Regions from separate parts of the Arthrobacter sp. B0316-1-20 genome, predicted to be linked through region 3. Evidence: riboswitches for the same ligand, from Rfam matches in the RefSeq annotation. Region 3 holds a riboswitch; each other region holds the start of a gene.
What was found. Region 3 has a riboswitch for S-adenosylmethionine ahead of AC5RW2_RS25480 (LLM class flavin-dependent oxidoreductase). Riboswitches for the same ligand answer to the same signal wherever they lie in the genome.
Positions count from the first base shown of each region.

Region 1: it holds a riboswitch for S-adenosylmethionine, as region 3 does, so the genes downstream of both, AC5RW2_RS20225 (O-acetylhomoserine aminocarboxypropyltransferase/cysteine synthase family protein) here and AC5RW2_RS25480 (LLM class flavin-dependent oxidoreductase) in region 3, are expected to answer to the same signal.
Region 2: it holds a riboswitch for S-adenosylmethionine, as region 3 does, so the genes downstream of both, AC5RW2_RS29670 (bifunctional o-acetylhomoserine/o-acetylserine sulfhydrylase) here and AC5RW2_RS25480 (LLM class flavin-dependent oxidoreductase) in region 3, are expected to answer to the same signal.
Region 4: it holds a riboswitch for S-adenosylmethionine, as region 3 does, so the genes downstream of both, AC5RW2_RS20165 (acyl-CoA dehydrogenase family protein) here and AC5RW2_RS25480 (LLM class flavin-dependent oxidoreductase) in region 3, are expected to answer to the same signal.

Region 1 covers NZ_JBNHHC010000012.1:93,507-99,319, reverse strand. Annotated here, with positions in the region: gene AC5RW2_RS20235 (Ig-like domain-containing protein) at 1-247, opposite strand, end outside; gene AC5RW2_RS20230 (CoA-binding protein) at 499-996, opposite strand; gene AC5RW2_RS20225 (O-acetylhomoserine aminocarboxypropyltransferase/cysteine synthase family protein) at 993-2,468, opposite strand; SAM riboswitch class I at 2,560-2,654, opposite strand; gene malQ (4-alpha-glucanotransferase) at 2,978-5,179, shown strand; gene AC5RW2_RS20215 (endonuclease domain-containing protein) at 5,380-5,813, shown strand, end outside.
Region 2 covers NZ_JBNHHC010000026.1:23,739-29,551, forward strand. Annotated here, with positions in the region: gene AC5RW2_RS29660 (winged helix DNA-binding domain-containing protein) at 1-408, shown strand, start outside; gene metX (homoserine O-acetyltransferase MetX) at 499-1,566, opposite strand; gene AC5RW2_RS29670 (bifunctional o-acetylhomoserine/o-acetylserine sulfhydrylase) at 1,647-2,972, opposite strand; SAM riboswitch class IV at 3,040-3,154, opposite strand; gene AC5RW2_RS29675 (VOC family protein) at 3,357-3,998, shown strand; gene AC5RW2_RS29680 (CPBP family intramembrane glutamic endopeptidase) at 4,157-4,936, opposite strand; gene AC5RW2_RS29685 (PDR/VanB family oxidoreductase) at 5,057-5,813, opposite strand, start outside.
Region 3 covers NZ_JBNHHC010000018.1:26,350-30,616, reverse strand. Annotated here, with positions in the region: gene AC5RW2_RS25480 (LLM class flavin-dependent oxidoreductase) at 14-1,417, opposite strand; SAM riboswitch class I at 1,504-1,595, opposite strand; gene AC5RW2_RS25475 (acyl-CoA dehydrogenase family protein) at 1,754-3,079, opposite strand; gene AC5RW2_RS25470 (acyl-CoA dehydrogenase family protein) at 3,145-4,267, opposite strand, start outside.
Region 4 covers NZ_JBNHHC010000012.1:80,019-85,831, forward strand. Annotated here, with positions in the region: gene AC5RW2_RS20155 (APC family permease) at 1-143, opposite strand, end outside; gene AC5RW2_RS20160 (acyl-CoA dehydrogenase family protein) at 158-1,483, opposite strand; gene AC5RW2_RS20165 (acyl-CoA dehydrogenase family protein) at 1,653-2,891, opposite strand; SAM riboswitch class IV at 2,967-3,081, opposite strand; gene AC5RW2_RS20170 (zinc-binding dehydrogenase) at 3,337-4,365, shown strand; gene AC5RW2_RS20175 (CoA-binding protein) at 4,426-4,842, opposite strand; gene AC5RW2_RS20180 (alpha/beta hydrolase) at 4,981-5,813, opposite strand, start outside.

The sequences.
Region 1 (5,813 bases), on a different contig from region 3:
CCTTGGTGGCGTGGTTTTCCGCGATCTTAATTTGCTTCAGGATGAACCGCATGTCCCCGGCATTGAGGGTCAGGCCTTGGCCTACCGGCGCTGCCAACGCCGCGGGGGCGAGGGCGGAGGGCAGCACGCCCGCGCCCAGCACCAGCGCGGCGAGCCCGGCCGTGACTTTTTGGGGGAAGGATGGCCTCCCCTTGTCGGCACGTCCGGTGCCCCTCCCCGGTTGTAAATCGGTTGGTGCAGTAAACACGGTGACTCCCCCTAGTCGAGTGATGTGTGGCTGGCCACAGCATCCGACGAGGACCTTGGGGAAATCCTTGAAGGCTCTTTCCGTCTACTTCCGGGCAGGAAAAAACCCACCCCTCGCCCGCGGCCCTCCACGTGGAAGGCCGGGGGACAAGGGGCGGGGCGGCAGGCCCTTCTGTGCGGCAGGCCCTCTGGGCGGCAGGCGCTCGAGGCGGCAGGCCGGCGGGGCGGCAGGCGCTCGGGGCGGCCGGCCCTTTAGGCGGTCAGCTGCCGCTTGGAGGAAATCACGCCGGTGTCGAAGCCGGCCAGGTGCAGGCCGCCGTGGAAGCGGGCGTGCTCGATCTTCACGCAGCGGTCCATCACCACGTTCAAGCCGGCGGCCTCGGCCCGGGCCGCGACCTCCTCGTGCCAGGAGCCCAGCTGCAGCCAGAGCGTCTTGGCGCCGACGGCCAGGGTTTCCTCCAAAACGGTGGGCAGGTCGTCGTGCCTGCGGAAGACGTCTACCAGGTCCGGCACCTCGGGCAGGTCCGCCAGCGACTTGTACACCGGCTGGCCCAGGATCTCCTTCGCCACCGGGTTCACGAAATACACCTTGTACGGCGAGCTGGACAGCAGGTACGTGGCCACGAAGTAGCTGGCCCGGCTCGGCTTGTCCGAGGCGCCGACAATGGCGATGGATTTGGTGTTGCGCAGGATGTTCAGACGCTCCGCGGCGGACGGGCCGATCCAGGTGCGTTCCGGTGTCGCGGTCACTTGGCGGCTCCTTCTTCGGCTTCGATCAGTTCTTCGACGGACTCGACTACGCGCGTTCCGGGCTCTGTCCGGGGGGAGCGCTCCGCCGGGATCGTGCAGGATTCGCCGGCATAGCTGGGCGAGGCGAACTCGGAGCTGTCGAACGCGGCGTCCTCATGGTCGCGGCTGGGGCCGTGCTCGGCGCCGGCCTGCTGCGAGGCGGCCAGCGCCTGGTCCAAATCCCAGAGGATGTCGTCCACGTCTTCCAGACCCACCGAGATGCGGATCAGGTCCTCGGGCACGCCGGCAGCCACCAGCTGGTCGGCGGTGAGCTGCTGGTGGGTGGTCGATCCCGGGTGCAGCACCAGGGTGCGGGCGTCGCCGATGTTGGCCAGGTGGCTGGCCAGCTGCAGCGATTCGATGAACTTCTGGCCTGCGGTGCGGCCGCCCTTGACGCCGAAGCTGAACACGGAGCCCACGCCCTTGGGCAGGTACTTCCGGCCCCGCTCGTAATGCGGATGCCCGGGCAGGCCGGCGTAGCTGACCCAGGAGACGCGCTCGTCGGCTTCCAGCCACTCGGCCACGGTGCGGGCGTTGGCCAGGTGCTCGTCCATCCGCTGCGCCAGCGTTTCCACGCCCTGCAGCAGCTGGAACGCGGACTGTGCCGACAGCGACGGGCCGATGTCGCGCAGCTGCTCGGACCGGAGCTTGGTGAGGAAGCCGTACTCGCCGAAGTTGCCCCACCAGGACACGTTGCCGTAGCTGGGCACCGGCTCGGTCATCTGCGGAAACTTGCCGTTGCCCCAGTTGAAACGGCCGGATTCGACGACGACGCCGCCCAGGGTGGTGCCGTGGCCGCCCAGGAACTTGGTGGCGGAGTGGATCACGATGTCCGCGCCGTGCTCGATCGGACGGATCAGGTAGGGCGTGCTCAGGGTGGCGTCCACGACCAGGGGGAGCCCGGCGTCGTGCGCCACCGCGGCCAGGCCGGCGAGGTCCGCGATGTCGCCGGACGGGTTGGCCACGATCTCGGTGTAGACGGCCTTGGTGTTCTCCCCGATGGCCGCGGCGAAGTCGGCCGGGTCGTTGGAGTCGACGAACGTGGTCTCCACGCCGAACCGGCGCAGCGTCACGTCCAGCTGGGTGATGGTGCCGCCGTAGAGCTTGGACGAGGCCACGATGTGATCGCCCGCCCCGGCCAGGGCCGCGAAGGTGATGAACTCGGCGGCCATGCCCGAGGACGTGGCCACCGCGCCGATGCCGCCCTCGAGCGAGGCGATGCGCTCCTCGAACGCGGCGACCGTGGGGTTGCCGATGCGCGAGTAAATGTTGCCGTACTTCTGCAGCGCGAAGAGGTTCGCGGCGTCGTCGGTGTCTTTGAACACGAACGAGGTGCTCTGGTAGATCGGTACGGCCCGGGCACCGTGCTCGGCGTCGGGCGTGCCGCCGGCGTGCAGGGCACGGGTGCGGAAACCGAATGTGCGTTCAGCCATCAGGCGGTTGCTCCTTCAAAACTTGGGTTCCCGGAATGACGGTCCTGGCGGCACCGGCAGGCACCGTCTGGATCAAAGATTGCTTGCGCTCTCTCCATCGCTTCTGGCGGTAGCACCTTTCCGGTGGCGTCCGGATGGTTGCTGCGGTGTCAAAGAGCCAGATCTCTCAACCGCTCGGGATGGTCCCGTCCATTCTCGCAACCAACGGCCGCGGCACCAAAAAATGTTGAGCCGCGTTGCGTCCGGGCTGTGGGCGCCCGGGCCCTGAGGCAGCACGCCGTGCGGATGCCCGGGCTTGCGGCGGCCCGGTACGACGGCGGTGCCCGCCTTCGCCGCCCGGCCTCGCGAACGCTTTGGACGTTCGGAATTGCGGACGACGCCTCGCTGTTTGTCCGGCCTGCGAATGCCCGGCACGACGGCGGTGCTCGCCGCGCGTCGGAGCCACGACCTTCGCCGTACCGGCGTGACGAACGTTCCCGGGTCCGGACAGTTCACCGTAGATTGGGTCTATGGCTGAACTTTCGGCGCTGCAGCGCCTCGCGGGAAAACATGGCGTTGGCATTACCTTCCGCGGCTGGGATGGCGACGAGAAAACAGTCAGTGAGGCAACGCTGGTTTCCGTCCTCACCGCGCTGGGCGTCCCCTGTGCCACCGACGACGACGTGACGGCTTCCCTCCGGGCCGCTGAACTGGCACCGGTGCAGCGCACGCTGCCGCCCGCCGTCGTCGTCCGCCAAGGCGCTGCCACCGAGGTTCCGGTCAATGCGCGGCGCGGCGTCCGTCCGCGGGTCCGGATCCTGCTGGAGGACGGCTCCCGGCGCGACGTCGAGGTGCTGGCCGGCGGGTCGGAGGATGCGGAAGGTGCCCCGCCTGTTCGTTTCACGGCGGTGGTGCCGGCGGACATCCCGCTGGGCTGGCACACGCTGGAGGTAGCGGAGCGGCCGGAGGCGGTGGAGGCCGGGACCGGCGCAGCCCCGGAAATGCCGGAGGTGATGCAGGCCGGGACCGGCGCGGCCCCGGACCGGTCGGAATCGATGGAGCCCGGAACCGGCGCGGCCCCGGAGCCAACCGACAGCGAGGCGCGGTGCGCCCTCGTGGTCACCCCGCGGCGCCTGACCACCGCGGACCGCCTGCCCCGCACGTGGGGGTTGATGGCACAGCTGTACTCCGTGCGCTCGCGGTCCTCCTGGGGCATCGGCGACCTGCATGATCTGGCCAGCCTCGCCGAGACGGCTGCCGCAAAGGGCGCGGGCTTCGTCCTGATCAACCCGCTGCACGCGGCCCAGCCGAAACCGCCGGTGGAGCCCTCGCCCTACCTGCCCTCCACGCGCCGGTTCGTCAATCCGCTGTACCTGCGGGTCGAGGACGTGCCCGAAGCCAGCGGCATCCCGCTGGCCAACAACTTCCACGACGCGAACCTGGACGCCGGCATCCTGGACCGCGACCCGGTTTTTGCGGCCAAGCTGCAGGCGCTGGAAACGGTCTTCGCTGTGCCCCGGTCCGCGGAACGCCAGCAGCGGTTCGAGGCCTTCCGCGCGCAGGAAGGCGAGGGGCTGGAGCGCTTTGCCCTGTGGTGTGCCATGGCCGAAACTGTTCCGGCTGGGGCACCGGAGTGGTCGGATGCCGTGTTCATCGAAGCGCAGCGCAGCGAGCTGAAGGACCGCATCGAGTTCCATCAATGGCTGCAGTGGCTGTGCGACGAGCAGCTCGAGGCGGCGCAGGCCAGCGCCCTCGATGCGGGAATGAACATCGGGATAGTGCACGATCTCGCCGTCGGCGTCCATCCCACCGGCGCCGACGCCTGGACGTTGCAGGATGTGCTGACCCCCGGCATCTCCGTGGGCGCGCCGCCGGACATGTTCAACCAACAGGGCCAGGACTGGTCACAGCCCCCGTGGCATCCGCACCGCCTGGCCGAATCCGGCTACGTTGCCTACCGGGACATGCTGCGGACCATCCTGCGGCACGCCGGCGGCATCCGGGTGGACCATATCCTCGGGCTGTTCCGGCTCTGGTGGATCCCCGCCGGCAGCCCTCCCGGCGAAGGCGCCTACGTTTACTACGATCACGAGGCCTTGATCGGCATCCTCGCCCTGGAAGCGGAACGGGCCGGCGTCGTCGTCATTGGTGAGGACCTCGGGGTGTTCGAGCCGGGCGTGCAGGACTACCTGGCCGAGCGCGGCATCCTGGGGACCTCCATCCTGTGGTTTGAGTACGAGGACGGCAGCCCCCGCGCACCCGAGCGGTACCGCCGTTCCTGCCTGACCAGCGTCACCACGCACGACCTGCCGCCCACCGCCGGCTACCTGGCGGGCAAGCACGTGGAGTTGCGCGAATCGCTGGGCCTGCTGAACCGGCCCGTGGAGGAGGAACGGGCTTTGGACCAGGCAGCCCAAGAGGCAGTGCTCTCCACGGTGCGCTCGCGGGTGCCGGCCGCGCCACAGCACGACGACGGCGCCGGCCCCGCCGCCGAACAACGCACCGTCGAGGCGCTGCACGCGTTCATCACGCAGACCCCGTCGGTGCTGCTGGGCGTTGCGCTCACGGACGCGGTGGGGGAGCTTCGAACCCAGAACCAGCCGGGCACCGCGGACGAATACCCGAACTGGCGGATCCCGCTGGCCGGGCCCGACGGGGCGGCGGTCCTGATCGATGACCTGGCCGCCAACGAGCGGTTTAACTCGCTGGTGCGCGCCTTGAGTCAGGAGTAAGCGGGTCCACGCCGAGCCGGGAAGCCTCTCGCGGCCCCGCCGGAGGACTGGCTGACTCAATTGGGCCGCGAAGCCTTCGGCGCGCGCGACGCAGTCCTTTCGCAGGTCTTCGGCGGCCGCTACTCATTGCTGGTCATCCGATGTCCACAATTTCGGGCCGGCAGTGGTGGCGGCCGAAGGGTGCGGTCATCCTCGATTACATGCAGACTCCCGAAATGATCGCCGGCTGGGTGGCGAAAAGAGGAGGAACAGCCCTCGTCAAGGACCTGCGCAGGGCGGGCATCGGACCGGATGCGATCAAGGTGGCCATCGCGTCGGGCGCCGTGACGTCCCTTCGACGGGGGCTAGTAGGCACTGCCAATGCGGATGCCGATCTGCGCATCGCGATGATGGCTGGCGGGCTCATCACGTGCGTCTCGGCCGCCGGGGAGCTGGGACTCTGGACAGTGAAAGACCCGCCCCAATTGCATCTCTGGACGGATCATGGCAGACAACCTGAGACCGTGATCAAGCACCGTGGCAGGCTCGCAGCTGAGGGGAGGTGGGGTTACGTAGGGACCCTGGATTGTGTGCTGCACGCAATCCGCTGCCGGCCGCGCTTGGAGGCGCTGGTTATAGCCGAGTCAGCGGTACG
Region 2 (5,813 bases), on a different contig from region 3:
TTGGAGCGGACCGAAGCCGATGGGGTGGAGCTCTGGTTCTCCCCCGCAGCCGGGGCCGGCGGCGCACCCACTGCAGTCGGGACCGGCGGCGCACCCACTGCAGCGACCGAATGTCCCCGCGCCGACCTGATCCAGTGCTACGACGAATACGTCATGGGCTACACCAAAACGCGCGGCTACCTGGGCGGTTCGGCCCCGGCGGCGCTGAGCAGCACGGTGCCGCAGCATGTGCTGCTGCTGGACGGCAAGATGGCCGGAAACTGGAAACACGTGCTCAAGCCCGGCCCAGCCGAGCTGCGCCTGAAGCCGCTGCGCGTGTTCAGTCCCGCGGAGCGGCATGCCGTGGACCATGCCGTGGCTCGCTACGCGGCGTTCCTGCGGCGGCCCCTCACGCTGGAACTGGCATGAGGGCCATCGTCAGCCGCCGCCCGCGCTGCGGCTGCGGAGGGTCAACAACTGGATCGGACGCAGCTCGAACCTCGCCGAGCGCTCCCCGGCTCAGGCTCGGAAAAACGCCTGCGTGAGCTCGTCATGTAGCTGGTGGACGTCGGTCAGGAAGCCGTCGTGGCCCAGCGGCGTTTCGATGGTGTGTACCTTGACGGACCCCGGCAGTGCCTCGGCCAACTGCCGCGACTGTTCCGGGAAGTAGAGACGGTCGGAATCTACCGCCGCGATGAAGAATTCCGTCTCCTCAAGGCCGCCCAGGGACTGCTCCAGCGAGCCGCGGCCGCGGGAAACGTCGTGGCTGACCAGGGCCTCGGTGAGCAGGATGTAGCTGTTGGCGTCGAAGCGGGAAACCAGCTTCTCCGCCTGGTAGTCGAGGTAGCTTTCCACTGCATAGCGGCCGCGGGCCGACGGCGTGATGCCACCGAACGGCTGCTCCTCCGCCTGCGCCGAGCGGCCGAACCGGTACTCCAGTTCCGGCTCGGAACGGTAGTTGATGTGCGCGATCCGCCGGGCAATGCCCAGTCCGGCTTCAGGGGCGGGACCACCGTAGTAGTCGCCGCCGGCGAAGTGGGGATCCAGCCGGATGGCCGCGACCTGCGCCTGCGCAAACGCGATCTGTTCGGCGGTGCTGGCTGCCCCACACGCCATCACCGCGCACCGGGCCGTTCGCTCGGGGAACGTTGCTGCCCACTCGAGCGCGCGGGCCCCGCCCATCGACCCGCCGAGCACGGCATGCCAGCGGCGGATGCCTAGCGCATCTGCCAGCCGCGCCTCGGCCCGAACCGAGTCGCGGATGGTGACGAACGGAAACCGCGACCCCCATGGCGAGCCGTCCGGTGCCGGGCACGCCGGACCGGTGGAGCCGTAGCAGCCGCCAATCATGTTGGCGGCCACTACGAAATAGCGCTCCGTGTCGATGGTGGCACCGGGCCCGACCAGGTCGTCCCACCAGCCGTCCTCGTCGGAGGTGCCGCGGGCCACATGCGTGCTGCCGGTCAGGGCGTGCTCGATCAGGACGGCGTTCGACGCATCCGCGTTGAGGGTGCCCCAGGTTTCAAAGCCCAGGACAACCTCGGGCAGGTAGCCGCCGGCTTCCAGTTCCAGCGCACCAACAGGCATCCTGCGCAGGACGCCATCCGTCGCCTGATCCACAAGTTCCTGCGGTTGCACTATCGTCACGCTGCGTTCTACCTGCTTGCCTAGTCGTCCGAGCCCTTGGCGGCACGGAACCCGGCCTCCAAATCGGCGATGATGTCGTTGACGTTCTCGATGCCCACCGAGAGCCGGACCAGTCCGTCGGTCACGCCGGCGGACAACCGCTCCTCCGCCGAAAGCTGGGCGTGCGTGGTCGACGCCGGGTGGATCACCAGCGAGCGCACGTCGCCGAGGTTGGCCACATGCGAATGCAGTTCAAGTCCGTCCACAAAACGCTTGCCGGCCTCCAGTCCACCCTTGATCTCGAACGACACGATGGCACCGGTGCCCTTCGGACCGTACTTACGTCCGCGCTCGTACCAGGGGCTCGACGGCAGGCCGAGGTACGCAACGGAAGCAACGTCGTCGTGCGCTTCGAGGAACTCCGCCACCTTCTGCGCGTTGGCCACGTGCCGCTCGACCCGCAGGCTCAGCGTCTCAAGGCCTTGGGCGATCAGGAAGGCATTGAACGGGGAAATGGCAGAGCCCAGATCGCGCAGCAGCTGCACGCGGGCCTTGAGGATGTAGGCGAGGTTGGCGCCAAGCGCACTTCCGAAACCCAGGTCGCGGGCGAAGACCAGGCCGTTGTAGGTGTCGTCCGGAGTGTTGAAGCCCGGGAATTTCTCCGGATCGGCAGCGAAATCGAAGGTGCCGGCGTCCACGATCACGCCGCCGATGGCTGTCCCGTGACCCCCGAGGTACTTGGTGGCCGAGTGGAGCACAATGTCGGCCCCCCACTCGATCGGGCGAATCAGGTACGGGGTTGCGAGCGTGTTGTCGACGATCAGCGGCACGCCGTTCTCGTGCGCGATGCTGCTGACGGCCTCCAAGTCCAGCACGTCCTGGCGCGGGTTGGAGACCACCTCGCCGAAGAACGCCTTGGTGTTCGGCTTCACGGCGTCGCGCCACTGCTGCAGGTTGTCCGGATCCTCAACGAACGTCACTTCGATGCCGAACTTGGGCAGCGTGGTGCGCAGCAGGTTGTACGTACCGCCGTACAGGCTGGGGCTGGCTACGATATGGTCGCCGGCCTCGGCCAGGTTCAGGATGGAGAACGTGGACGCAGCCTGGCCGGAGGCCAGCAGCAGTGCGCCGACGCCGCCTTCCAGGTTGGCGATCCGGGTTTCCACAGCCTCGCTCGTCGGGTTGCCGATCCGGGTGTAAATGGGCGCCAGTTCGGACAGGGCGAAGCGGTCCGCGGCGCTCTGCGCGCTGGGGAACACGAACGACGTGGTCTGGTAGATCGGCAGCGCGCGGGCGCCGGTGGCGGCATCCGGCTCCTGGCCGACGTGGATTTGACGGGTTTCAAAGGACCAGTCTGCATTGGACATGGTGCAACTCCTTCAACGGAAGGGGTCATCCGGGATCCGGCCGTGCCGGTATATCCGTCCCGGGTGTGACCCGCGCTTGCGCACCGCCTTGTGGCGGCTGCCTGGTCTTCACCCGGGGCACCCCACCGCGGTTGGAGGGTTGCCGGCCAGCAAACCGGGGTTTCACGCTGGCACTCATGACCTGCGTCCAGTCTCGGCGGAGAGACCGGCGGGCCGCAACAATATGACATCTTGTGACCGCCTGCGGTGCTCACTTCCCTGCCTCACCGGGGACACGAACAAACCCTTGGCTGTCAAGGGCTAGCGTGAAGAACCACCACGAAAACACAGTGACTTAGGTCACCCTAAGTCGAGCACGGGTTCACAAAGTGCCAAGATATGCCTATGCGCTTCGACCACGTTTCTTATGCTGTTGAGCCCGACGGCCTGGCTGCCACCTCAGAGCGGATTTCCAAAGCTCTGGGTATCGACGCAGTCAAGGGCGGGGTGCATCCCCGCTTCGGCACCCGCAATATGATCTTCCCCCTGACTGACCATCACTACCTGGAAGTCGTGGAGGTCCTGGACCACCCCGCGTCCGACAAGGCCCCCTTCGGCCAAGCCGTGCGTGCCCGGTCCGAAGCCGGCGGTGGCTGGATGGGCTGGTGCGTGGAAGTGGACGATCTGACCCCGTTCGAAGAGCGGCTGGGCCGTCATGCGGTCCCCGGGAACCGAAAGTTTCCGGACGGGCAGGAATTGAGTTGGCAGCAAATCGGCATCAAGGGCCTGATCGCCGACCCGCAGGTCCCCTACATGCTGCGCTGGGATGACGGCACCGAGGCGCTCCACCCGTCCAACGCGCGCCCCGCAACCGTCAAGCTGATCGGCCTGACCATTGCCGGATCCTCGGAACGCGTGGCCGACTGGCTGGGCACCCCGGTGGATGCCCTTCTCGACGACGTCAAGGTTGCCTGGACCGCGCCGAACGGCACGCCCGGCATCATGTCGGTCCGCTTCGAAACCGCGAACGGCATCGTCGAACTCTAAAGTTCTGGTCCCGGCTGGACGGTACCAAGGATCGCGTTTTTGCAGGGGCTCCCATTTCGGCCTCTTGCGCCACCGTGGGTGGGAGCAAGAGGCGGAACGGGAGCCTTTGGCATGTCCGGTAGGGAACCGCCGGATTCCCGCGGGGTGGGCGGGGCGGTTTAGGTCCCGATGCCGATGGCCGGACCCACCAGCGCATACCCGACAAAGCCCGCGATATCCAGCAGTGCATGAGCAATCACCAGCGGCATCACCCGCTTGACCTTCGTGTAGACGTACCCGAATATCAGCCCCATCAGGAAGTTCCCGATGCCCGGCCCGATCCCCTGGTACAGGTGGTAGGTCCCGCGCAGGGCGGCGCTGACGAAGATTGTGGTCCAGATCCCCCAGCCGAACTTGGCGAACCGGTTGAAGAGGTAGCCCAGCATGACCACCTCTTCGAGGATGGCGTGGCGCAGGGCGGACAGCACCAGCACCGGCACGGTCCACCAGTATTCGTCCAAGGCCGCGGGGACAATGGCGGTGGTGATCCCCAGCGCCCGGCCGGCGGCATAGACGACCAACGTGCCGGCCCCCATCACCAGCGCCAGCAGGAAGCCCAGACCGAAGTCCACCTTGGGCCGGGAGAAGGTAAATCCGATCGAGCGGAAGGCCGATTGGCCGGGCGAGGTCATGAGGAGCAGCACCAAGGCCACCGGCACCAGCGCAAAGCAGATGCCGAGCATCTGGTAGACGAAATCGAAGATTTCCCGCTGGTTCAGTACCGGGTTCAGCTTGGTGGTTTGCGAGGCCAGCGGCGCGCGGGTCATCTTCTCCAGCAAGTTCACCACGGCGTAGACCGCCGACTGCCCCAGCGAAACTCCGAGCACAATGAGCACTTCCGCCCGGTAGTAGCTCAAGGTGCGCGGTGCACTCGCGGTGACCACCTTCTGCTTGTCCATAGCCTCCATCTTGCCAAGGGATCCGGGGTCGGAGACAGTCGGAATGGATCCGCGTTCCACCCTCCCCCCGCCGCTGCATCGGCTTTCGTTGCGGCGCCGGCGTTCCGAGACCAGGCCTCGCTAGAGGTCCAGCAGCAAACGCTTGCCCTTGCACCGGGAGACGCAGATCATCATGGTGTCTCCGGCGTCGCGTTCGGCATCGGAAAGCAGCGAATCGCGGTGGTCAATCTCGCCGCCCAACACGGGCGTTTCACAGGTACCGCAGATTCCCTCACGGCACGAATTCAGCGCGCTGATCCCGGCCGCTTCGAGGGCCTGCAAGATGGACTCATCGGATCCCACCGGGACCTCCGTCCCGTCGGCCAGTTCGACGACGAAGGCCGACTCGCCGCCCGCGGGGGCCACCGGGGCACCGCCGGTAGCGGCGAAGCGTTCACAGTGGAACCGTCCGGGGTCTTCCCAGCCGTCGGCAATCGACTCAATGACATTGAGCAGCGGGCCGGGACCGCAGGCGTATACGTGCGTGCCCGAGCCCTGCTCCGCCAACAGATCGGCCAGCGGGTAGAAACCGCTCTCGTCGTCGGCGTGAATGTGGATGTCCCCACCGAGCGCCATGATCTCTTCGAGGAACGCCATCGAGGAGCGGCTGCGTCCCAGGTAAACCAGGCGCCACGGTACGCCGAGTTCGGCAGCCTCGCGGATCATCGGCAGGATCGGAGTAATACCGATGCCGCCGGCGATGAAGACGTAGCTGTCCGCGGGGGCCAAGACGAAGTTGTTGCGCGGGCCCCGGACCTGGATCTTGGTGCCGGGCCTCAGCATGTCGTGCACATAGGCCGAGCCGCCGCGCCCCTCGGCCTCGCGCAGGATCCCCAGC
Region 3 (4,267 bases):
CTGAACGCCGAGGTCAGCGGACCAGGGAGTTCTCCAGCCGGAAGCCGGCCGCGCGGTGGTTCCCGGGCAGCTTGTCGCCGCGGCCGAAGAGCTTGTTGCGCAGCGTTCCCGGCGCGTACTCGGTGGGGTATGCGCCCAGCTTCTGCAGCTCCGGCACCACGTATTCCACGACGTCTTCGAAGGTGCCCGGAGTGATGGCGTAGGCCAGGTTGAAGCCGTCCACGTCGGTCTCGTCGACCCACTCCACCAGCTTGGCGGCGACGTCCTTGCCGGAACCGACCGTGATCGGGCCGAAGCCGCCAACGCCGACCCATTCCGCCAGTTGGCGGATGGTCCACGGCTTGCCGCTGTCGCCGGAGGCCTTCTGGAAGGTTTCCACCGAAGACTGGATGGCGTTGGACTTCACGTTCTCGCCGATCACGTCGTCCGGGCCGTAGGTGGACAGGTCCACGCCCATCCAGCCCGAAATCAGGGCCAGCGCGCCGTTGACGTCCGCGTAGGACTTGTAGTCCTCGAACTTCGCCTGGGCGGTGGCGTCGTCCGGGCCGGTCACCACGGTCTGCATGGCGTAGATGCGGACGTCGTAGCGGCCACGGCCGGCGGCCTCAGCGGCGTCGCGGATCTTCTTCACCGATGCCGCGAGCATTTCCTTGGTGGGGCAGGTGACGAACACGGCTTCGGCGTTTTCCGCAGCGAACTGGGTGCCGCGCTTGGAGGCGCCGGCCTGGAAGATCACCGGGGTGCGCTGCGGGCTCGGTTCGGTGATCGCGATTCCCGGCACCTTGAAGTACTTGCCCTCGTGCCGGATTTCATGCACCTTCGCCGGATCCGTGAAAACGCCGGACTCGCGGTCCTTTACCACGGCGTCGTCTTCCCACGAACCCTCGAGCAGCTTGTAGATGACCTCAAGGTATTCGTCGGCGTGGTTGTAGCGCTCGTCGTGCTCCAACTGGTCTTCCTGGCCCATGTTGCGGGCGGCCGAGGGCAGGTAGCCGGTCACCACGTTCCAGCCGACGCGGCCGTTGGTCAGGTGATCCAGCGTGGCCAGGCGGCGGGCGAACGGGTACGGGTGCTCATAGGCGGTTCCCGCGGTGACACCGAAGCCGAGGTTCTCGGTGACCGCTGCCATGGCCGACACCAGCATGAACGGATCGTTCACCGGGACCTGGGTGCCGGCGCGCAGCGTCGTCTCGTTGGACGAACCAAAGACGTCGTAGGTGCCGAGCACGTCGGCAATGAACAGCCCGTCGAACAGGCCCTTCTCCAGCACTTTGGCTAGATGCGTCCAGTAGCCGATGGTGTTGTAGGTGGCGGACTTGTCCTGCGGGTGGCGCCAGAGGCCGGGTGACTGGTGGCCCACGCAGTTCATGTCGAACGCGTTGAATCGAATGTGGCGCTGCGGGTTGTTCAAGGTCATGTCAGGCTCCTTTTCTGATGAGAAGAGCCCGCGCCGATCCCCGGCGGGCATGCAGTGGCCCTGAGGAACCAACGAGAGATCGAGCTTCTCCATCGGTCCTGGCGGTAGCACCGTCCTCGAATCGAGGGGGTTGCTGCGGCGTCAACAAGCCAGGTCTCTCGGCCGCTCTGGATGGGTACCCCTCCATTGGACACCAGTAGGCGCCGCGGAGGGAAATGTGGCGCGTCACGCGGGGTAAGAATGACGACGCGGGTGCGGAACCGGCTGACCGTCCTATCGATGTCGCCGCGGAGCCGCGAGGGTTAGGGTTGGAAACTGACATGGCTTGCCTTCTTCTTAGACGGCCGCGGAACGGGCGACGGGGCTGTGTGGCAGGTGGGCGGCGTTGGCGACGGGGCTGTGTGGCTGGCGGGCGGCGTCGGCGTTGGCCTCGCCGATGGTCCAGACGAACGGTGGTTCGGTGGCGTTGACTTCCCAATCGCCCACGATCCGGGCCTTGTAGATGTACGGGTTGTGCGTGGCGAGCGTGCGGGCATTGCGCCAGTGCCGGTCCAGCGCCTTGCCGGTGCTGGTGGAGGAGGCGCCGAGGGTGTTGAACAGTTCGCCAGCCGCCTCCGGCACCGACGTGCTGAGCACAATCTGTGCCTGGCCGGATTCCAGTTCAACGGCGATGTTGGCCGCCTTCTCCACATCGGCGGTTTCCTGTCGCGATGCGAAGACGCGGTCCAGCGCACGGGCCACGCTCAGGGTGGTTGCCTTGGCGGCGTAGGCCTTGGCGCTGATGCCGCCAACCACTTGCAGGATCTGCGCGTCGTGCCGGACCAGCGGCGCGTTGCCGTGGCCGAACACCCGCTTGCGTTCCCGCACGTTCGCGGCGGCGTCGGTGGAGGCCGCCTGCGCGATGCCGGCCAGGGCCACCAGCAGGATGTGCTGGTAGAGCGCCGTCTGGTACGGGAAGCGGTCCGCGAACGCTGACACATTCACCGGGTCCACCTCGGCTTCGGTAAAAAGCGTGGTGCCGCTGCCGGTCAGGCGCTGGCCGAAGCCGTCCCAGTCGTCATAGGTTTCCACGCCGGCTGTCTTGGTGGAGATGATCACCGAGACATCCGAGCCGTCGGGCCGCTTCGCGGTGACGTCGATCCAGTCGGCGAAGATGGTGCCCGTGGTGTAGAACTTGCGGCCGTTCAGCACCAGCCTGCCGCCGGACTCGGTGAGCACCGTGGCGGTTCCGCCGGCGCCCGGTTCGGTCCACGCGTTCCCGGCCAGCTGACCGGAGGCGAAGCGCTGCAGCCAGACGCTGCGGTCCCCGCTGCGGCCGTGGTGGTACAGGTGCTCCTCCACCAGTGCTATGTGCGAGCGCAGCGCCTGCGGGATGTTGCTGTCCGCAGCGGCCAGCTCGATCAGCAGTTCTGTGAACTCTTCCCAGTCCAGCCCGTCGCCGCCGAGTTCGGCGGGGATCCGGGCGGCGCCAAAACCGGCGCCTTTCAGCCAGCCGATCTGTTCAAACGGCAGCTCGCGGGCCAGTTCGCGGTCGAGTGCTCCTGCGGCGATGCGCTGGAAAATGGGCCGGTACTTCGCGGCCGCCGCTTCGAAGGCCGGCGTTGCGTGGACGGAAGGGGCGGCGTGGAAGGCTGTCGTTGCGTGGTCAAGGGTTTCAGTCATAGTGGTGCTCCTGGGTCTCTGCCATGCACGGCCGAGGTCGGGACGGGTAGGGCTGTTTGCGCGGATCAGGTGTAGAGCGAGATCGGCTGGACTTCGCCCAGCAGGAAGTTGGCGCCGACCTCGACCTTCTTGTAGTCCACCGGGTCGTGCAGCGTGTGCGTGCGGACATTGCGCCAGAAGATGTCCAGCCCCACCTCGGTTTTCGCGGAGGAGGAACCGGTCACTTCGAAAATGCGGTTGGCCACCTCCACGCCCGCCTCGGTGGAGACGACTTTGAGCCGGGCGATCTCGATCTCGATGCCAGCGCGTGCCTCGGCCGTGAGGTCCCCGCCGGCGGCGATGGCGGCGTCGAAGCGCTCGTTGGTCCGGTCCGCCAGCGCTTCCACGGCTGCCACGCGGGACGCTAGTTCCCCGTAGACCCGCTGGGTCAGCGGATCCTGGGCGTAGGTTTCGGCGCTGCTGAGAAACCAGGAGTTCTTGCGCGCCACGGTGATCTGGCGTCCGCGTTCCAGCGCACCCTGCGCGATGCCCAGGTAGAGGTTGCCGAAGGCCAGCTGGATGTAGGGCGTCACCAGGCTAGAGAATGGCTCCTCCCCCACTTCGCCGATGATGTCAGCGGAGGTGACCAGCACGCCGTCGTACTTCACGGAGCCGCTCGCGGAGAGGCGCTGGCCCAGCGCGTCCCAGTCGCCGAGGAAGGAAATCCCCGCGCGGTCGTGTTCCAGGGCCAAGGCCAGGAACTTGCCTTGGTCGGGACCGGCCGTGATCGCGGCGTTGACCAGGATCGCGTCGCCCACCGACGCTCCGGTGGAGAAGTGCTTGACGCCGTCCAGCCGGTAGCCGTTGCCGTCGGGAACCAGTTCCAGGTTCGGGTCCACCGGGTTGACCGAGTCGCCCCAGGACCAGCGGCCCTGGGCCGAGCGGCGGAGCAGTCGTTCTTGGACCTGCGGGTTGCCGTAGAAGACCACGGCGCCAAGGTTGGCGTAGTGGTAGGCCAGGATCTGCGCGATCGAGGCATCCGTCCGGGCCAGGATCCGCACCGCGTGCAGCGCGGTTTCCCAGTGGCCGCCCTCGCCGCCCCACTCGCTGGGGATGATCAGGTTGACCAGGCCGGAACTGCGCAGCAGTTCCACTTCGGCCTGCGGGTCCGCGTTCCGGCGGTCGCGCTCCAGCACGTCCGCGCTCAGC
Region 4 (5,813 bases), on a different contig from region 3:
ACGCCCAGTGGCGACGCGGCGGCCAGCACGATGAGCACGATGCTGGCGACGCCCAGCCGGCCGGAGAGCCGCGGTGCACCGGCATTGGCGGCCGCGGCGGCCGCGGGTGCGGCGAGGATTGGGTTATTGACGGATACAGACATGGTTTGGCTTCTTCCTAGAGGGCCGCGGAGCGGGCGGCTTGGCTGTTTGGACTGGCGCCGTCGCTCTGTGGCTGACGCGTGACGTCGGTGGGTGACTGACTGGCGCCGTCGCTCTGTGGCTGACGCGCGGCGTCGGCATTGGCCTCGCCAATCGACCAGACGTACGGGGGCTCGGCGCCGTTGACTTCCCAGTCACCGACGATCCGCGCCTTGTAGATGAACGGGTTGTGGGTGGCGACTGTGCGGGCGTTGCGCCAGTGCCGGTCCAGCGCCTTGCCGGTGCTGGTGGAGGAGGCGCCGAGCGCGTTGAAGAGGGCGCCCGCGGCGTTCGGGACCAAGGCGCTGAGCACAATCTGCGCCCGGCCCGATTCCAGTTCGACGGCGATGTTGGCCGCCTTCTCGGCATCGGCGCCTGACTGCCGCGAGGCAAAGGCGCGGTCCAGGCTGCGGGCAACGCCGAGGGTGGTTGCCTTCGCGGCATAGGATGTGGCGCTGATTTCGCCGACCACTTGGAGGACCTGCGCGTCGTGCCGGACCAGCGGGGCGTTTCCGTGGCCGAACACCCGCTTGCGGTCCCGCACGTTCTCTGCGGCTTCGCTGGTGACGGCCTGGGCGATGCCGGCCAGGGTCACCAGCAGGATGTGCTGGTAGAGCGCCGTCTGGTACGGGAAGCGGTCGGCGAAGGCGGACACGTTGGCCGGGTCCACCACCGCGTCGGTAAACACGGTGGTGCCGCTGCCGGTGAGCCGCTGGCCGAAACCGTCCCAGTCGTCGAAGGTTTCCACGCCCGGCGTCTTGGTGGAGATGATCACCGAGACATCGGAGCCGTCCGGGCGCTTGGCGGTGACATCGATCCAGTCCGCGAAGATGGTGCCGGTGGTGTAGAACTTGCGGCCGTTCAGCAGCAGCTTGCCGCCGGTCTCGGACAGCACGGTGGCGGTTCCCCCGGCGCCCGGTTCGGTCCAGGCGTTGCCGGCCAGCTCGCCGGATGCGAAGCGCCGCAGCCAGGCGCCGCGGTCCGAGGTGCGCCCGTGGTGGTACAGGTTCTCCTCCACCAAGGCGATGTGCGAACGCAGCGCCTGCGGAATGTTGCTGTCCGCGGCGGCGAGCTCGATCAGGAGCCGGGTGAACTCTTCCCAGTCCAGCCCGTCGCCGCCGAACTCGGCCGGAATCCGGGCGGCGCCGAAGCCGGCGTCCTTCAGCCAGCCGATCTGTTCAAACGGCAGCTCGCGGGTGAGCTCGCGGCTTACCGCCCCGGCGGCGATGCGCGCGAAGATCGGACGGTATTTGGCGGCCGCGGCGTCGAAGGCCGTGGCGAGGTTGTCGAGTGTTTCAGTCATGGTGGTTCTCCTGGAGGTCCGGCCGTGAGGGCGTCAGATGGGGCGCCCGGGTTGGGGGCAGCGGTGATGGGGCCCGCGGGTTGGGGCCATCGGTGATGGGCCCGCGGATGGCGGGCAGTCATGAGGCGACCCGCGGGCTGCGGGCAGGGTGGGCGGCGTCCTGCTCCGCTCAGGTGTAGAGCGAAATCGGCTGGACGTCGCCGAGCAGGTAGTTGGCGCCGACCTCGACCTTCTTGTAGTCGACCGGGTCGTGCAGGGTGTGCGTGCGGATGTTGCGCCAGAAAATGTCCAGCCCGACCTCGGTTTTCGCGGAGGACGAGCCGGTGGTCTCGAAGATGCGGTTCGCCACGTCCACCCCCACCTCGGTCGACACGACCTTGAGCCTCGCAATTTCGAGCGCGAGGTCCGCCCGGGCTTCGGCGCTCAGCTGCGCGCCGGCGGCAATAACAGCGTCGAACCTGGCGTTCGTCCGGTCGGCCAGGGCCTCCACCGCGGCGACCCGCGACACCAGCTCGCCATAGACCCGCTGGGTCAGCGGGTCCTGGGCATAGGTCTCCTGCGCGCTGAGGAACCAGGAGTTCCGGCGCGCCAGCGTGATCCGGCGCCCGCGGTCCAGCGCCCCCTGCGCGATGCCCAGGTAGAGGTTGCCGAAAACCAGCTGGATGTACGGGGTAACCAGCGTGGAGAAAGGCTCCTCCCCCACCTCACCGATGATGTCCGCGGCGGTGACCTGCACGCCGTCGTACTTCACCGAACCACTGGCCGAGAGCCGCTGGCCGAGCGCATCCCAGTCCCCGAGGTATCCGATGCCCGTTCGGTCATGCTCCAGCGCGAGGGCCAGGAACTTGCCCCGCTCGGGTCCGGCCGCGATCACGGCATTGACCAGAATGGCGTCGCCGACGGAAGCGCCGGTGGAGAAGTGCTTGGTGCCGTTCAGCCGGAAGCCGTCGCCGTCGGGAACCAGTTCCAGATTCGGGTCCACCGGGTTCACGGAGTCGCCCCAGGACCAGCGGCCCCGCGCGGAGCGGCGGAGCAGTCGTTCCTGGACCTGCGCATCACCGTAGAACACGACGGCGCCCAGGTTGGCGTAGTGGTAACCGAGTATTTGCGCGATCGACGCGTCCGTGCGGGCCAGGATGCGCACGGCGTGCAGCGCGCTCTCCCAGTGCCCGCCCTCGCCGCCCCATTCGGCCGGGATAATCAGGTTGAGCAGGCCCGAGTTGCGCAGCAGCTCCACCTCGGCGTGCGGGTCGGCGTTGCGTCGGTCGCGCTCCAGCACGTCCGGGGCCAGCGCGGCGGCAACGCCTTCGGCTACTTGCTGCCATCGGGCCAGTTCCTCGGCGGTAGCCTGTCCGGCCCACGGGGCTCGGCGGGTTTGCGGGTTGTTGGCGGTCACGACGGCGGTCATGTTGGCTCCTCACGGCGGGGCTCCCATCCGGACCCGCGGCGCAGCAACCGTCACGGTTGGGGCGCAGCCCGGAGGGGGCCGTACTTGCCGGGCACGGTGTTGTGCGCGGCCGGATCCTCATCTGGGGCACCCCGCTACGGGAGAGGGTTGCCGCCCAACCAGCCAGAGCTTGTCGTTGGGACTCTTGATCTCGGAGTCGAGTATGCCGGGGCCGATCCGGCGCAGGGAAGCACATGACAGGCCATGACATTCTGCTGCCGTTTGTTACGGAAACCGCTTCTGATGACGACGACGGCCCGTCGCCCCAGCCGGCTCCGGGGGCTGGGGCCGGCAGGCTTCCGCCCGGCTCCACGGGCTGGGGCTGCAGGCTTCCGCCCGGCGCATTGAGCCGTGCGCATTCCTCTGCGCGGCTGTCCCCTACTGGCCTGGTTACGAGGGGACTACCGTGGAGGTGCACTGCCAATATGGCCGGGCCGGGACGGGCACCGTCCGCTGGCCGTCGTACGGGAGGTTCATCATGAAGGCATGGCAATTTGTCGGCACGAAGAAGCCGCTGGAGCTTAATGAGGTTCAGGAACCCCACGCTGGCCCCGGTGAAGTGGTCGTCGACGTCAAGGCGTCGGGGGTCTGTCATTCGGACGTCTCGACGCTCGATGATCCGGGATGGATGGCGCTGTTCCAGCACGGCCTGCCCCGCACCATGGGCCATGAATCCGCCGGCGTTATCAGCGAGGTCGGCGAGGGCATGGACCATTGGAAGATTGGCGACCGCGTAGGCCTCTCTCCGGTGATGTCGGACGGGGACGCATTGGGTTACGGGAAGTGGGATGGAGGCTTCGCCGCCAAGCTTCGCGCGACCGACGACAATCTCGTCGCCTTGCCCGACGAAGTGCCGTTCGACCTCGGCGCCATGGCGACCGACGCCGGCTTGACCGCCTACCATGCCATGATGGCGGTCGGCGGGGCGAAGAACGGCATGAAGGTCGGCGTCATCGGCTTGGGCGGACTGGGCTATATCGGTGCACGCTGTGCCGCGTTGGTCGGCGCCGAGGTGTACGGCGCCGAGGTCAATCCGGAAACCCAGAAACTGGCCGACGAGATCGGATTGGCTGGCGTCGGCGCCTCGATCGAAGAGTTCAAGGACAAAAACCTGGAGCTGATCGTTGACTACGCCGGCTTCGGCACCACGACCTCGGCCGCCATCGAAACCCTCGCTGAGTTCGGCACCCTGGTTCAGGTGGGCATGGGCCGGTTGGAATCGACCATCAATACCTACCCGATCATCATCAACCAGCTCTCCATCAGGGGCTCAAAGTCCGGCACCAAGGAGGATCTTGCCGGCATCTACGAGCTGATGAAGAGCGGTCAGCTCAAGCCACCCATGAACCACATCAAGCATGCCGACATTCCCGGCGCAATCGACAAGCTTCGCGCGGGAGGTGTAGTCGGCCGCTTCATCGCCATGTACGAGTGATGCGGGGACTCGAGGCGGTCCGAAGGCGGGGCAGGGCTGACCGTAGCCCGTGAGCTGCTGTTACAGCCCGAAGCGCGGGGCCTCGATGGCCGGGCAGGTATCCATGACGACGTCCAGCCCGGCCGCCTTGGCCTTTTCCGCGGCGGCTTCGTCGATCACGCCCAACTGGAGCCACACCGCCTTGGCACCGACTTCGATGGCCTGGTCCACCACCGGGCCGACCTTCTGCGAGTTTACGAAGCAGTCCACCACGTCGATCTCGCCGGGAATGTCCCCGAGCTTTTGGTAACCGGTCAGGCCGAGGACGTCGTCGCCCTGCAGGTTGACGGGGACGACTTCCATGTCCAGCTGGTCCATCAGGTACCGGGAGATGCGCATGGCCACCCGGTGCGGGTTCGTGGACAGGCCGACGACTGCCCAGCGGCCGGGGGTTTCCAGCAGCCGCCGGACGACTTCAGGGTCATTCTGGTGTGCCATGGCTCGACCCTACCCGCGACTCTTCGGCACCGGAACCGCCGCTGGCCCTCTCCCCCTCAGCCGCCCTCATCGAGGAGTCGGCAGGCGCCCTCAAACCGTCGGTTTAAGGGCGTCAGCTGAACAGTCGATGGTTTGGGGCTAGCCGGCCAACCGGGCCGCCGCTGCGTCGGCGTGCTCCGCCACCCAGTTCCCCACCAGTTCCAGCACTTCAGCGTCCACGGGCTCGCGGATCTGGCGCTTGTAGTCGGAGAGGGTCGGAACCTTCGGGTCGCGGCGCAGCAGGTGCGACAGGTCCTCGATCTTCCTCGTGGTCACCGGGCCGGGGACGGTGGCCGCGATGATGTCCAGGTCGGCCGGGTCCACCTGTACGTCCTTGGTGCCCGTGATGGCCAGCACCGGCATGTGCAGGCGCTCCAAGTTCGGAACGGGGTCGAAGTCGAGGAACTCCCGATGCCAGAGCGCATTGATCTTACGGCCCTGCATGCGCACCACGTCCTCGGTGGTGGCCCGAAGTTTTTCCACCGACTTCGCCTGCACCTTAACCAGGTCCTGGCGGAAAAGCTTCAGCAGCAAGCGCGGGAAGGCGGGCAGCGAGTCGCTGATCTGGGCCGTCTGCCACCTGCCTGTCTCAAAGCCTGTCTGCGCCGAGGCTGAAAGCAGCACAGCCCCGTCCACCCGGGTACCGGGCTCTGCCGCCACGGCCGCCGCGTGGTAGCTGCCTTCGCTGTGGCCGACCAGGAATACCGGGAGGCCCGCGGCCTTCCGGGCGGCCATCCAGCGGAGGGCGGCCGCGGCGTCGTCGCTGTTCTGACGGAAGCCGGCCGCCCAGAAGGATCCTTCCGAGTCGCCGGTACCGCGCTTGTCGTAGCGCAGCGACGCGATGCCGTGGTTGGCAAGCGCCATCGCCAGGTCACGGCTGATGCCCAACGGCATCCGTTTGTGGTCGGCATTGCGGTCGATCGGTCCCGAGC